2 regions of the Exiguobacterium sp. RM11 genome follow, and region 1 is predicted to be linked to the other one. Evidence: riboswitches for the same ligand, from Rfam matches in the RefSeq annotation. Region 1 holds a riboswitch; the other holds the start of a gene.
The links. Region 1 has a riboswitch for thiamine pyrophosphate ahead of AC5LIL_RS06945 (YkoF family thiamine/hydroxymethylpyrimidine-binding protein). Riboswitches for the same ligand answer to the same signal wherever they lie in the genome.
Positions count from the first base shown of each region.

Region 2: linked by a shared signal. The riboswitch ahead of thiT (energy-coupled thiamine transporter ThiT) and the one ahead of AC5LIL_RS06945 (YkoF family thiamine/hydroxymethylpyrimidine-binding protein) in region 1 are both predicted to bind thiamine pyrophosphate.

Region 1 covers NZ_CM187558.1:1,323,790-1,331,471, forward strand. The annotation lists gene AC5LIL_RS06930 (SMP-30/gluconolactonase/LRE family protein) at 1-329, shown strand, start outside; gene AC5LIL_RS06935 (hypothetical protein) at 342-608, shown strand; gene AC5LIL_RS06940 (GTP-binding protein) at 721-1,920, shown strand; TPP riboswitch at 1,980-2,080, shown strand; gene AC5LIL_RS06945 (YkoF family thiamine/hydroxymethylpyrimidine-binding protein) at 2,163-2,753, shown strand; gene AC5LIL_RS06950 (ECF transporter S component) at 2,746-3,321, shown strand; gene AC5LIL_RS06955 (ABC transporter ATP-binding protein) at 3,314-4,657, shown strand; gene AC5LIL_RS06960 (energy-coupling factor transporter transmembrane component T family protein) at 4,639-5,373, shown strand; gene AC5LIL_RS06965 (DUF1643 domain-containing protein) at 5,388-5,978, opposite strand; gene AC5LIL_RS06970 (lytic transglycosylase domain-containing protein) at 6,007-6,690, opposite strand; gene AC5LIL_RS06975 (CPBP family intramembrane glutamic endopeptidase) at 6,777-7,472, shown strand; gene AC5LIL_RS06980 (alpha/beta hydrolase) at 7,405-7,682, opposite strand, start outside.
Region 2 covers NZ_CM187558.1:1,715,211-1,722,892, forward strand. The annotation lists gene sdaAB (L-serine ammonia-lyase, iron-sulfur-dependent subunit beta) at 1-623, opposite strand, end outside; gene AC5LIL_RS08980 (DAK2 domain-containing protein) at 687-2,366, opposite strand; gene AC5LIL_RS08985 (Asp23/Gls24 family envelope stress response protein) at 2,389-2,751, opposite strand; gene rpmB (50S ribosomal protein L28) at 3,004-3,192, shown strand; gene AC5LIL_RS08995 (thiamine diphosphokinase) at 3,250-3,837, opposite strand; gene thiT (energy-coupled thiamine transporter ThiT) at 3,834-4,409, opposite strand; TPP riboswitch at 4,483-4,583, opposite strand; gene rpe (ribulose-phosphate 3-epimerase) at 4,604-5,260, opposite strand; gene rsgA (ribosome small subunit-dependent GTPase A) at 5,264-6,151, opposite strand; gene pknB (Stk1 family PASTA domain-containing Ser/Thr kinase) at 6,194-7,682, opposite strand, start outside.

The DNA of each region.
Region 1 (7,682 bases):
GAGAGGTCGTCGTTGATTTTTCCGAGGAAGAAGGTTTTCCTGACGGGATGACGTCCGATTCTGAAGGCTGTCTATGGATTGCACATTTTGCTGGTGGACGAGTGTCACGTTGGGACCCGTCAACAGGTGAAAAACTATTGGAAGTGCATGTTCCTGCACCGAATGTCACTTCATGCGCCTTTATCGGGGATGGGCTGAATCGATTAGCCATCACGACGGCTCGTGAAGGAATGGATGAAGAAGCGCTTGCCGAATATCCGGATGCGGGATCGGTATTTATTATCGACACAGAAGTGAAAGGAATGCCATTGTATCGTTTCGGTCGCTGAGGAGGAAGCACGATGGTGAAACGACTGTTGGTTCGAGCAGGTATTGGGTTGGCAGTTGCAGCAGCAGTTAAGATGGGGATTCAAAAGATCCAAGAAAACCGAGCACGTGAAGAAGACCATTCGTACCTCGACCCGAAGTGGGATGAGGTGCCGAGCGTCGATTCAGACAAAGACGAGGATGAAGTCGGATTGACTCAACTCGACTCGATTTATCGGGCTGAATGGCAGGCGAACGCTTATCCGCGCTCGGAAGCCGAAAGAAGGGCACTTGAGGAATAAATACCCACATATTCAAAAACACGTCGTTGGACGTGTTTTTTTGTTGACAAAAAGATGTTCCCATTCCATTATATAAAAAGTAATCATTACGATTTAAATAGGGGGGTATATCATGAAACGAATTCCAATTACGGTACTCTCGGGGTATCTTGGTAGCGGCAAGACGACGCTGCTTAACCACATCTTACATAACCGGGATCACAAGAAATATGCGGTCATCGTGAATGATATGAGTGAACTGAATATCGATGAGAAGTTGATCGAGCAGGGAGGATTCTCCCGGACCGATGAAAAATTAGTCGAACTTTCGAACGGATGTATCTGTTGCACGCTTCGCGAAGATTTGTTGACAGCTGTCTATGATTTAACGAAAGATCGCGACCTCGATGGCATCATCATCGAGTCTTCTGGTATCTCTGAACCGATTCCCGTTGCACAGACGTTCACGTATGCTGACGACGCGCTCGGAATCGATTTGACGAGCCGTGTCTATATTGATGCGATGGTCACCGTCGTTGATGCGTACCGCTTCTTCAAAGATTTCAATTCCGGTGAATCGCTTATGGAACGCCAACAAGCCGTCGATCCAGGTGACGTACATGAAGTCGTCGACCTTCTCGTCGACCAAGTCGAGTTTGCGGACATCATCGTGTTGAACAAGGCGGACAGGGTATCTGAAGAAGAACTGCAGGAAATGAAGGGTTTACTGAAAACGCTCAATCCGAGTGCTAAGTTGTTGACGTCGACCTACTCGAATGTGGCGTTAGACGACCTGCTAGACGTCCGGTTGTTCGATTTTGACCAAGCGATGCGCGCCGCAGGTTGGATTCAAGAACTCGAGTCGGAAGAACATACGCCGGAAACGGAAGAGTATGGCATCAGTTCGTTCGTTTACCGTCGGCGTCGACCGTTCCATCCTGAGCGTTTGATGAATTGGATGGAACATTACCCTGAAGAAATCGTTCGTGCCAAAGGTTTCTTATGGATTGCGACACGAAACGACCTCGCTTGTCTGTTTTCACAGGCTGGGTATGCATCAACGCTCGAACATGCGGGTCGTTGGCTAGCGACACTTCCGGAGAGTGAACGAGAGGCTATGTTTGCAACAGAACCTGAACTGCGCGAAGACTACATCGAGCCGTACGGAGACAGACAGAACGAATTGGTCCTCATCGGTCAACGAATGGACCGGGAGACTGTCGAGCGTTCACTTGACGCATGCTTGTTGACGGATGAGGAGATGGAAACATCGTGGGATACGCTCCATGACCCGCTCCCTGGTACGGGTCAATACGTCACATATTCAGATTGACCGTTTACAAAGCTTCGAAACATCGCTATACTGTGACTGCATAAGTAACCGCATATTAATGACTGCACTAGGGGTGCTTCGGCTGAGATGAGAGCACGGCTCCGATCCCTTATAACTCGATCCAGATAATACTGGCGTGAGGAAGTGCGGCACTTTCTCTATGCAAGTTTGTATAGATTTTGTTGCTGCATTCTCATGAATGCGGCTTTTTTTATGCAAACACATTTAGAGGGGGAAATAAAATGAATGAATCATGTGGTACGAGTCCGATTGTCGGGTTTCGATTCACACTAAGCCCGATGACAGACGATTTTGTCGGGACAATCAAAGGTGCACTAAAACGAACGGATCTGTCAGGTGTGTGGAGACATACGGATGACGTGTCGACGGTCATCCGTGGACAAGTCGAGCATGTGTTTGACGTCGCTCGAATGGTCTTGAGTCTTGCTTCGGAAGAAGGGAAGCATGTCTCAATGAGCGGAACGTTCTCTGTCGGTTGTCCAGGGGATTCGGCGGGAGATGAGGTACTCAAGGCTCCGAGCGAACCATTAAACGGTGCATCAAGAGACCAGTATGTGTCATCGCAGTTCGCACTCTATCCGATGGGTGCTGACGATTACATGGAGCTTATCTATGAGGAAATCGAACAAGCAAAACAGGCTGGTGTCTATAACGAGTCGATGCATTATGCATCAGGCATCCATGGGAACTTAGATGACGTGTTCTCATACTACGAGGCGGCCTTTAAGCGGACGCGCGAAAAGAACCGACACGTTGTCATGACGGTGACGTTCAGCGTAAATAGTCCGTCACATGGAGGGCGACATGCTTAAATCGTGGAAATTGAAAGAAGTCGTCCTTGTCTCCGTACTATCTGTTGTCTTCGCGGTTGTCTATTTATTGTTCGTTCATATCGGTAACTTGTGGGCAGGGTTGATCGGTCCCATCGCCTACGAGTGGATCTTTGGCATCTGGTTTATCGTATCGATTATCTCCGCATACATCATTCGTAAACCGGGGGCGGCATTCATCTCAGAAGTGATGGCCGCAACGATTGAGATGTTGATTGGAAATGCCATTGGGCCACGCATCATCTTGGTCGGCATCGTTCAAGGTTTAGGGGCAGAAGCCGTCTTTGCGATGACGGGCTATAGACGTTATGAGCTATGGGTACTCATGCTTGCCGGATTTGGGTCGGCTGTCACGAGTTTCGTCTATACATATTTCATGAGTGGGTTCGCGATGTTAGAGCCAGGCTATGTGGCGACGATGTTCGGGCTGAGAGCCGTCAGTGGGATGGTCATCGCTGGAATCGGTGGGAAGTTGCTCAGTGACCTATTGCTGAAGACAGGATCACTTCGCGGTTATGCGATTTCACGAAGTGGGAACGTCCATGGTTGAGACAGAGTCACTTCATTTTCGATTCCCAGAGAGTTCTGAGGCGATTCTTGAAGACGTGACCGTTTCAATCCGTCAAGGTCGTACGATTCTTAGTGGGGCGAGCGGAAGCGGGAAATCGACGCTTCTCGCGCTCTTCAACCGTCTCTATCCGGAGAATTGTGACGGAATCCTTGATGGTAGACTCAAACTACTTGGACGATCATACGACGACTATGCACCTGGCGAGATCAATCAGCAGGTCGCAACGGTGTTTCAAGACCCGGATACGCAATTTGTCATGGAGCGGGTGGAAGAAGAACTGATTTTCACACTTGAGAACTTGTCGACACCTGTCTCAGACATCGAACAACGCGTGACAGAAATCCTCGAATCGTTACAGTTGAGTGATTATCGAAACCGCAAAATTGATTCGTTGTCAGGCGGACAGAAACAGCGGATTGCTGTTGCGTGCGCTCTAGTCGGAAGACCGAAATGGCTACTGCTCGATGAACCGTTGACGCATCTAGACCCAGTGACCGCGCAAGAATTTGTAAAATGGCTCGACAAAATGAAAGATCTGAATGTCATTGTCGTCGAGCATCGTCCTCATCTATGGGGAGATTACTTTGACTGGCATATTGAGTTAGAGCGAGGGTGTATCGTTAGGCATGAATTATTCCGTCCGGTCGAGGATTTTGTATTCGTGAAGTCGAACGCGTCACTCTCAGCTATTCAACGCTACAAGGTTAAAGAGGTCAGACGTGATTCGTTTCAGCTCAACGAGACGATGCTCCATGTCCAAGCTGGAGAAGTGATTGCCATTCTCGGACCGAATGGGAGCGGGAAGTCGACATTTTTAAGAAGCTTAACAGAACACAATCATCGGGTCGGACTCGTGCCACAATCACCAGAACATCTATTTTTTATGAACTCTGTTGAGCGTGAGTTACAGTTTGGTCACGAAACATCAATTGAGACCGTGTTAACTGACATGGAGCTTCATAATCAGAGATCTCTCCATCCGTTATCCCTTAGTCACGGCCAAAAACGGAGGCTCGCAGTTGGAATCCAGTCGCTATCGAATAAGCAATTGCTTGCATTCGATGAACCGACTGCAGGTCAGGACGAAGTGTCACTCCATGCACTCGAGGCGCTGATGAAGCGGCATGCGGAACAAGGGCAGACCATCCTGTTCGTAACCCATGACCTATCGTTCGCCAATATCGCCAATACGTTCTATTTGATGAAGGATGGGGAACTTTCGGGACCGTTCGGGGATGAACTATGGCAGAACACAGAGATGCTCCTTGATTATCGATTGCAAGGGAGGGGAGAACGATGTCACTCCATGACATGAATCCGACGGTTAAGTTTGTGACATTGACGCTCATCATGTTCGGTCTGGTACTGTTTTACAACCCATGGACCCCGCTTGTCATCATTGTCGGTACGCTACTGATTCAGCTGGTGGCGACAGACGTATCGTGGAAAAGATGGGGGCTGTTCTTAATCCCATTTCTCATCACGGCGCTCGGCACGTTTTGGACGACGCTCGTGTTTGGGAAAAATCTTGAGGGAGAGACGTGGATGACCATACTCGGTCAGGACATCACAATCGAAGAGAGACGTGTCGCCGTTGCCCTTAGTCTTCGCGTCCTGGCGTTCACGGTCCTATCCCTTCTTTTCATGATGACAACAGATTCAAAGCGATTCGTTATGAGTTTGATGCAACAGGCGAAGTTATCGCCAACAATCGCCTATAGTGCCCTTGTCGGGTTCCGCTTCATCCCTTTGTTGCAGCGTGAGTTGCAGCAACTCCACTATGCACATCAGTTGCGAGGAATTTCGCTCAACACGAAATGGGAACGCCTTCGGCATGTTCCGAAATTACTGTTGCCACTCCTTGCCGGTTCGATCCGACGGGCAGAACGCATCGCCTTTTCGATGGAAGCGAGAGGGTTCACGAGTGGAAAACGAACGATTTATGACAAGATCGAGATCAAATCAAGTGATTTTGTTTGGTCAGGTGTATTACTCACGTTATTTGGAATCGCCATCTGGGCGGGCATATAAAAAAGGAAGATGACTCACATGGAGTCATCTTCCTTCTTCGTTTCCTTCACAATCCGAAACTTTGGTTTTACCGATTCATTGTTGAACGCCTCGAGTACCGTGTTCTCGTTGGCCATACGAATCTGTTGCGGTTCACCTTTAGCGGTCGTACCGATACAGTACATATTCGACTCGTAATCGGCAAAGAGCGATTTATAGGATGTCGCATGGTGCATCAATCGACCAGGCGAGCCCCAACCGACGATGATCATCCCGCCGCTCGCCTCCACCTCTTGTAACGTCTCTTCGACATAGTGATAATTCGTCTCGTCGAGCTGTGATTCCACATAGGGAAGATTATCATTGATGGCAAGTGTTGGCACGAGACTGATGACACGCATCTCCCGAATCGGTTGCGACAAATGATTTTGCATCAACATATAAGCACGTTGCGTTGTCGTACCTGATAAAAAGGCATCGCTCATGCGCGGTGAATAGATGATGACGGCACAAATCACTCCATCCTCGACATCCGTAAACTCATACGTTCGCAAATAACGTTTCGTTTTGTCTTCGTTGAAAATCGATTTTACGCGGATGGTTACTTCTTCTATATGCGTATTCATTTCCATTCCTCACTTTTTCATGTAAGCATCAGCCGAGTGTCTTAAACCACTCGACGTATCGAATCGTATAATAGGCGACATGTTGGCTGAAGGTGTCCCGTTCATCCGGGATGACCGTCACACTTGATTCATAATTCTCATAGTATGTCATGACATCAGTGACATACTGCTCACTTCGATTGTACTCGAAGATGGCGTTCCGTATCGATGTGACTGAATCCGTCTTTTTCCCGCCGTGTTCACTTAAATAATACGCCGCCGTATGGGCAGAATCAACAAGACTATGCGGGTCTGCCTTGCCATCGCCATTTCCGTCACGCCCGAGACCTCCGTATTGATCGATTAAAGCCAGATCTGTCAGATCGACTTCGTCTTCTGGAACATCGCCTTTTTGATCATCCGTATCATATTCCCAACCTAGCCAAGTGCGAGGCATAAATTGAAATGGTCCGATTGCGCCAACAGAGGAGCGCATCGAAGAACTGTGTGAGAAGATCGTCTCGACGCGATGTACAGCAGCAAGCAGACGCCAATCTACGTCATATGCCTCCGCGGCGTCCTGATACACAGAGAGATTAGCGTTCGGTACACCGTGCTCGCCATAATAGGTTCGATACAATCCATTGTTTACTTTATCATGTTGACCGAGCCAGCCAATTGCCCCGAGCAAAAGCACGAGTACAATGATGAAACCGGTCAGTCGCAGCATCATACGTTTCAAGATACCGCCTCCTAGCTTTTAGACAATACCCGAATAGTGTAGCATATAGCTAAGAGGAAGGACAGGAGTGGATATGGATGCTCGAACGATTGATTTTTACAGCCATTATTGGGTATATGTTGGTCGTCCAAATCTTTAACGCAAAACTGATTCGTCCATTGACTGAGACGAAAGGACGGACGTGGGTATACGACCAAACCGTTAAATCAGCATGGGGACTGACCTTGTTGATTGTAGCTCTCATTTTTTTATTTCAAGTACCGCCATCAGAAATAGGTTTGACATTTTCGCCAGAACCAGGCAACGAACAGGCGTGGCAAGTCTTTTTCCTATCATGTATTCTCGTCACAGTGACACTCGTTTTTTATTTGTTAGTCAAGACCTCATCCCGACTACGAGGTGTCCTACGTCCTTACTATGATCTTGATTTAGAAAAGCTTCTCCTGCCTAGAACGAAGAAAGAGGAACAGGAGTGGAGTGCCGTCTCCGTCACAGCAGGTGTGACCGAAGAGTTCATCTTTAGAGGCGTTCTACTTTATACGATCACACTCTATATCGATGGGTCGAACATCACTCTTGCACTTATTGGTGGAGCACTCTTTGGCATCGCGCATGCCTATCAAGGCGTCAAAGGAATCTTGACGACGGGCATTGTCGGTTTCGGTCTCGGTCTACTATATTTAGGTATGGGTGTCTTATGGCCGGTCATGGTCTTGCATGTACTGCTTGACTTGATTGCTGGACCAATCCATGTCGGTGCAAAAAGCGATTGACTGCGTCTTCATATGCAGGGGCGTCCTTGATCATACAATCTGTATGTTCTGCTCCGTCAATCAAGAGCAAATCGTTTTGGCGGTTCAACGCGTTCATCTCGACTGACATCCACGTCGGGACAAAATCATCTTTTGAGCCGTGTACGAATAAGATTGGGGTCGTCGTTTCAGTGACGGCCTTTTTTGGTTGTACTTGCTTCATGGTGAACC
Region 2 (7,682 bases), 390 kb from region 1:
CGTTCCAGTTCTGCGATCACTTCAGCAGGAATCGTTTCATCAATCTCAATCGCCATCAAAGCTTGCATTCCTTTTTCGTGGCGACTCACTTCCATATGCCCGATGTTTAATTGATGGTTTGCCAAGACGCCGGTCACTGCAGCGATGGCGCCGAATCGGTCATGATGCAAGACGACGAGTGCAGGTCCCCCACCTGTCAATTTCAACGGGAACCCATTCAGTTCCGTGATCTCAATCGTTCCCCCACCGATTGAAATCCCGACGATTTCAAATGTCCCGAACTCATCTTCGAGCAAGACACGCGCTGTATTCGGATGATCCGTCAACAAGTCGCTCGTCTCAAAGATGACCTCGATTCCTTTTTCGCGGGCGATGTCTAACGCCTGTGGAATCCGCAAGTCAAACGTATCAAATCCCATGATTCCACCGACGATCGCGACATCCGTACCGTGACCCCGATACGTGTCCGCAAATGACCCATAAAATGTGATGTGCGCGGTGCGGGGCGTTCGCCCGAATAATTTCCCTGCCATCAGCCCGATGCGTGCGGCACCGGCCGTATGCGAACTCGACGGCCCGACCATGACAGGGCCAATAATGTCAAACACACTACGATATTTCACTTCATTTTCCCCCTTTCAAAAATCCCTACCTTCATTATACAGAAGGTAGGGACTTGAAACAGCTTATTCCACACTAAAAATATAAGAGTAAAGCGGTTGTTTGCCGTCGTGTACTTCAATCTCAATCTCATCATTTACAGTTTCGATATATGACGTCAACGCTTCCACGTCTGATTCAGATGAGCCTTCACCTGTTAAGATCGTGATGATTTCATCATCTGCTTCGACGAGTGCATCGACCAACTTTTTAGCCGCTTCGAGGCTTGACGTCGATGAAGAAACAATTTTCTTCTCTGCGATTGCCATATGCTCGTCTTTCTTGATTTCCACGCCATCGATGCTCGTATCACGAACAGCGTAAGTGACTTGACCAGACTTCACAGTCGCGGCAGCCGCTTTCATCGCTTGTTCGTTCATCTCGACATCCGCCTCTGGGTTGAAGGCGATTGCCGCCGCAAGACCTTGTGGGACCGTCTTCGTCGGGATGACAGAGACGCCGCATGGTGCGACAGACGCCGCTTGCTCAGCAGCCATGATGATGTTTGAGTTGTTCGGGAAGATAAAGACATGTTCCGCATGTGCAGATTCAATCGCCTTGACGATATCTTCTGTCGATGGGTTCATCGTCTGACCGCCTTCGATAACATGTGCCGCCCCAAGCGAACGGAACAATTCACTGACACCTTCACCCATTGCCACCGTTACGATCGCAAATGGTGCTTTTGGCTTCTCGGCCTGTTGAACACCGTGCTGATTTGCGCCGTGTTCTTCTTCAAGGATTGTCGAGTGTTGTTGACGCATGTTCTCGATTTTGACTGCAACGAGTTCACCGAAACGCTGACCTTTCGTGATGACCTCACCTGGAGTCTCGACGTGAACGTGAACTTTTAAGAGTTCTTCGTCCGCGACGACAAGGAGAGAATCCCCTAGTTCTGACAATTCGTTACGGAATGCGTCTTCATTGAACGGCGCATTCTTTAACTTATCGTCTTGGAAACGAACCATGATCTCCGTGCAGTAGCCGAATTCGATGTCTTCTGTTGACATGAACCCTTGTGCTGCATGGGCATGATGTTCTGCCTCAATCAACGCATCCATGACAGGTGCATGTGGTTTCTCGAGTTCTTTTCCTTCAAGGCTTGCAAGGAATCCTTCGTAGATGACGAGAAGACCTTGACCACCTGAGTCGACGACGCCGACTTCTTTTAATACCGGCAACAAGTCCGGTGTACGGTCTAACGATGCTTTCGCTTCTACGATGACACGTTTCATAAATTCAGTGAAATCACTTGTCGACTCTGACGCAAGAAGCGCTTCGTCGGCCGCTTCACGAGCAACCGTCAAAATCGTTCCTTCAACCGGTTTCATAACCGCCTTGTATGCCGTGTCGACACCGCGCTTGAGCGCCTCTGCAAAATCAACAGTTGTCAGTTCCGCTTTGCCTTCAACCGCTTTACCGAATCCACGGAACAACTGACTTAAAATAACGCCTGAGTTTCCACGTGCTCCCATAAGTAGTCCACGAGCAAACTTCGATGACACCTCTGCGATATCTGATGAGTTCATCGCTGCTACTTCTTTCGCACCCGACGTCATCGTCAAGTTCATGTTCGTTCCCGTATCTCCGTCTGGAACCGGGAAGACGTTAAGCGAATCCACATAATCTGCGTTTTGGCTCAAGTTGGCCGCTCCGTTCGCGATCATGTTTGAGAGCGCCAATCCATCTAAACGTTTTAAACCCACACCAAATCCTCCTCCGTTTTCGTCAGTCATTCGTCAGACGAACGCCTTGAACGAATATATTTACCGACGAAACGTTTAATCCTAAAGTTTCTCCGAGCGTATACTTCACTCGGCTCTGCACGTTGTATGCAACTTCAGATACTTTCGTTCCGTAGCTTACAATGATGTGCATGTCGATATGTACGTCTTCATCTTCTTGACGTACGACGACACCACGCGCGTAATTTTCACGTTTTAATAATTCAGCAATGCCGTCTTTCAGTTGTGCTTGTGAAGCCATGCCGACCACACCGAAGCATTCCATCGCCGCACCACCTGCGAGTGTCGCGATGACGTCACTTGTGATGTCAATATTGCCATATGTTGTCTTCATTTCAATTGCCATATGGAGTAGCCTCCTTTATTCGGAATGATTCCTAATGTACATTCTACAATAAGTACCTAGTTATTAAAAGAACCTGCTCCAGAAACTCGGTCAATTAACGCGATAACCTCATTCATTATTCAAATCCTTGAGAGTAATGTCAAGTTTTTTTCTTGTCATGGTACGATTTTCTAGTTGCATCGGGAAAAAAGCCGTGCTAATATAAACGAGTGTCTATTAGGACGAACCCACATAAAAAAGGAGGGGAAACGCATGGCACGTAAATGCTACGTAACAGGTAAATCACCTAAATCAGGTAACAACCGTTCGCACGCACTCAACAAGACAAAACGTACTTGGGGTGTAAACGTACAAAAAGTTCGTATTCTCGTTGACGGTAAACCGAAACGCGTTTGGGTTTCAGCTCGCGCACTTAAATCAGGTCTCGTTGAACGCGTATAATACTTATACACGAACGAATAAATCCCAGCGGCATTCGCCGATGGGATTTTTTTTTGCTTATTTTTTGATGATCATGACAAGAACCATTCCGTGATGGACCGTCAATCGGGCAGACGCTTCGGTCCATTCATTCGAAATCGTCAACGCCTCCCCACTCTTGACCTCATGATGGTCGAGTGGATATTTGACACCTTCAATCGAGATCGTGGCCGTCTTCCAAGGCATGAAGGAAAGATAGTGCCCGTCTCGCTTCATAATGACCTCGCTACCTGTTCTCACGAGATAAACCGTTTGACCTTCTCCGTGAAGAACCATCTCCGGATACGTTTCAAGTAAGCCGACGTTCGCAAACGTCATATCGATGCGTCCGCCTAAGCCACCATATACATCCATCCGTGTCGCCCCGCGTTCTCTCGCGAACGCTAGTGCAATCTCTAAGTCCGTCACGTCTTTCTCCGAAGGATAGCGTAGCGCCTCCTCAGGCGGTAGTCCTTTAAACGAATCAAAGTCCCCGACCACGACGTCTGGCATGATCTCTTCATCTAATAATCTTTGATATCCACCATCGACACCGATGACAAAATCGGCATCACGCGGTAAGTCCGGAATGGGTTCCGGACTAGCCGCGACTATCAAAATATTCATTGACGGAGATCCCGTGTCGCCACACGCGTGAAACGTGGTGCTGTCGTGAAGAGGAGCACTAACACGATGGCTGAGATGACAAAGGATGGTGCCATATACGTAGCATTGTAGCCGAGTGAATAGGCGACGACCGGACCTTCTGCATATTCAGCAAAGAAGACAATTCCCGAGATGACGTGCGCCGCGTATCGTAACATCGAACCAAGGAGCGCCCCGAGTACTAAATATGTGGCAAGCGTCTTCGTCGCCCCGTTGCTCGCAGCTTGCTTCACACGCCCCGCGAACACTCCGGCCATTCCGACGAGACCATAAGCGACCGTATAGTCGAGCAGGAATTGTACAGGCGTGAAAATATAGGCACCGAACAAGAGTTGAAGTGTCCCGACGAGGGCACCTGTTGCGAGACCACCTTTTAATCCGTGGCGGAATGCCATCACAAAGATCGGGAGCATCGCTAAACTGATGGATCCCCCTTGTGGCAAACGGTATGGAATGAGCAAATCAAAAATGAGCCCGAGCGCTGCAAACAATGAAATTTCAATGAGCGCTTGTAATTTGAAACGTGATTTCATCTTTCTTCCTCCTTTATTTGGTTGAACGACAAAAAGCAGCATGACGTAAACGCCATGCTGCTTGGATTCGCAACGTGCATTTTCGCCACATCCCTACGTCCGTGTGAACGGAACAGGTTCAAAGGGTTAGCGTATGCCTCTCAGCCACATGATGTGACACCCCTTGCGACTCTATCTTGTTGTTCTATCGTCGATTATACACGAGATGCGCCACGAATGCTATCGATGGCTGCTTTATAATCTGGTTGATTATAGATGGCTGATCCCGCAACAAGGACATCAGCCCCTGCGTCGATGCAATATTTTGCCGTTTCCGCGTTGACACCACCATCGATTTCAATCTCAAAATCAAGCTGACGGTCTTGGCGGAGATGACTGAGTGCTGAAATTTTCGGTACGACCGATTCGATGAAGGCTTGTCCCCCGAACCCTGGGTTGACGGTCATGAGCAATACCATGTCGACGTCCGCAAGCACGTGTTCAATCGTCGAGAGCGGTGTATGCGGGTTCAAGACGACTCCGCATTTTGCGCCAGCCGCTTTGATTTGTTGCAAGACGCGATGCAAATGGTTCGTCGCTTCCACGTGAACGGTCACGATGTCCGCTCCCGCTTTCACGAAGTCTTCGACATAGCGTTCCGGTTGGTCAATCATCAAATGCACATCGAGGACCATGTCTGATTTTTTACGCAAGCTTGCGAGGACCGGCAGACCAATCGAGATGTTCGGCACGAACTGTCCGTCCATGACGTCAAAATGGATATAGTCCGCTCCCGCTTCTTGGACAGCTTTCACTTCCGCCTCCAAATTGGCAAAGTCGGCCGCTAAAATAGATGGTGCAATTTTAATCATCTGTCAATACCTCCGTTTTCGATCGTTTAACTCTTCCATAAAGGTAACATAATTCTCGTATCGTGTTGAAGCGATTTCACCATTTTCAACGGCTTGTTTGATGGCACATCCCGGTTCATTCAGATGAGCACATCCACGGAACTTACAATCGTCATGGCGTTCCACGAAATCAGGGAAGCACCATCTGAGTTCATCTGCCTCAAGTTCTTGCGGAAACTCCAAGCTTGAAAATCCAGGTGTGTCGGCAACAAGACCATCCGCTAATTGAATCAACGTCACGTGACGCGTCGTATGCTTTCCACGACCGAGTGATTTAGAGATTTCCCCTGTCGCCAACTCGAGCTCTGGCGCGACGGCGTTAAGTAACGAACTTTTCCCGACACCGGTCTGACCGGCGAAGACGCTCGTCTTCCCTTTGAAGAGACCGCGCACTTCATCCACTCCGTGCGCTTGCTCCGTCGATGTCTCAATCACGTCATACCCGATGGCGCGATAACGTGCAATCGCTTCTTGTATCGGCTCGACTTCATGTTCATCGAGCAAGTCCATCTTCGTCAAGACGATGATTGGATGAATTTGCTTTGACTCGATGAGGACGAGGAAACGGTCGAGTAAATGATATGAAAACGCCGGTTCTTTTACTGAAAAGAGGAGGAACGCCTGATCGATATTGGCAATCGGCGGGCGAACGAGGTGGTTTTGACGCTCTTCCACCTCTAAAATATAGCCGGTCCCATCTTCTTGATCTTGAATCACCACATCATCGCCGACGACCGGTGAGATGTTGCGTTTTCGAAAGTTTCCTCTGGCCCGACAACGAATCTCTTGATTCGTCTCGGTCATCACATCGTAAAACCCGCCTTGAAGGCGAATGATTGTTCCTTTCATTATGACTACCTCCTTTAAAAAAGAGGTGACGACACCGTCACCTCTTTATTGTGCCTCTTCAGCTTGTGCATATGTGACTGAATCTGTTCGGACAATCTCACCATCGACTTCAATCGTCGCCGTCCCGACTTCGTCAGGGGCAATGACGAGCGTATACGAATACGTTGTCGTCTCTGTGATTTGATCACGAAGCACCTCAATCTCACCGCGTGCGTCAACCGTACGAATCACGACTTCGACCGTCTTCGGTTTCTTGTCTTTGTCCGGTTGCTCGACTTCCACGGTCACTTCACGTTCAATTGAAATATCAGTCGGTTCAACGCCTTCCGATACGATGACCGTGAGCTCCGTTCCCGGGTCGACTGCTGTCCCGGCTGTCGGAAGTTGACGGATGATTTGACCTTTTGGAACACTTGTCGAAAATTCATCCCGCTTCACGATTTTCAATTTGTTCTGTTCAGCATAAATGGATGCTTCGTCGAACGTATATCCAGCAAGGTTCGATAGTTCCACTTTGTTGCTTCCTGTCGAAACGACGAGTGTGACCGTCACCTCTGAAGGAACGACCTCTTCACCTGGGTCGACCGATTGCGAAATCACGTCTCCACTATTCACCGTTTCGGAAGCTTCTGTTGTGATTTCAAGGTCGCTGAATGCCAAGTCTTTCAACATACGTTCGGCAGCAGTTTGCGAGAGACCTTCTACGTTCGGCATTTCGACCGTCTCTTTTCCGGCCGATACGACAATCGTCACGGTCGTTCCGCGTTTTGGCTTACGTCCTTCTTGCGGGTTTTGCGAAATGACCTCACCCTCCGCAATATCATCGCTCGCCCGTTCTGTCACTTCGACGACAAACCCGGAAGCTTCAAGCTCTGTCGTCGCATCCCCGATACTCATACCGACGACATCCGGCACGACGGAACGCGACATCTCATCGGCAACCACGTAAGCGGCAATGCTTCCACCAATCAATAGAACGATGAGTAAGATCCAAATCCACCATTTTCGTTTCTTCTTTTTCACAGGCACCTCTTCCGGTTCCTGTTCTTTTGGTGGCGTGACCGGTGGTGGTGTCACGGGCACATCTTGTTTTTCTTCCGGCACGACCGGTGCCATTACGAGCGTCTGGTCGAACTCGTCTTGATTTGCCGAGAGTCGTCTCGGTTCATTGGCACGTTCACGGCTCAACGCGGTCATGCAATCTTTTTTAAAGGCTGCGACCGATGCATGTCGGGCACCCGGTGATTTTGATAAGGCTTGCATGACACAGTTCTCAAGCGCTTGTGGGATATTCGGATTTAAGTCCATCGGTCGAATCGGGTCATCTTGCAAATGTTGAAGGGCGACCGCGACCGGCGTCTCGCCGATGAACGGTACACGACCCGTCAACAATTCATAAAGAACCGCACCGAGCGAGTAAATGTCCGATTTTTCATCCGCAAATTTCCCACGAGCTTGCTCGGGTGAGAAGTAATGGACAGAACCAAGGACGGACATCGTATGCGTCAACGTCGCATTCGACATCGCGACAGCA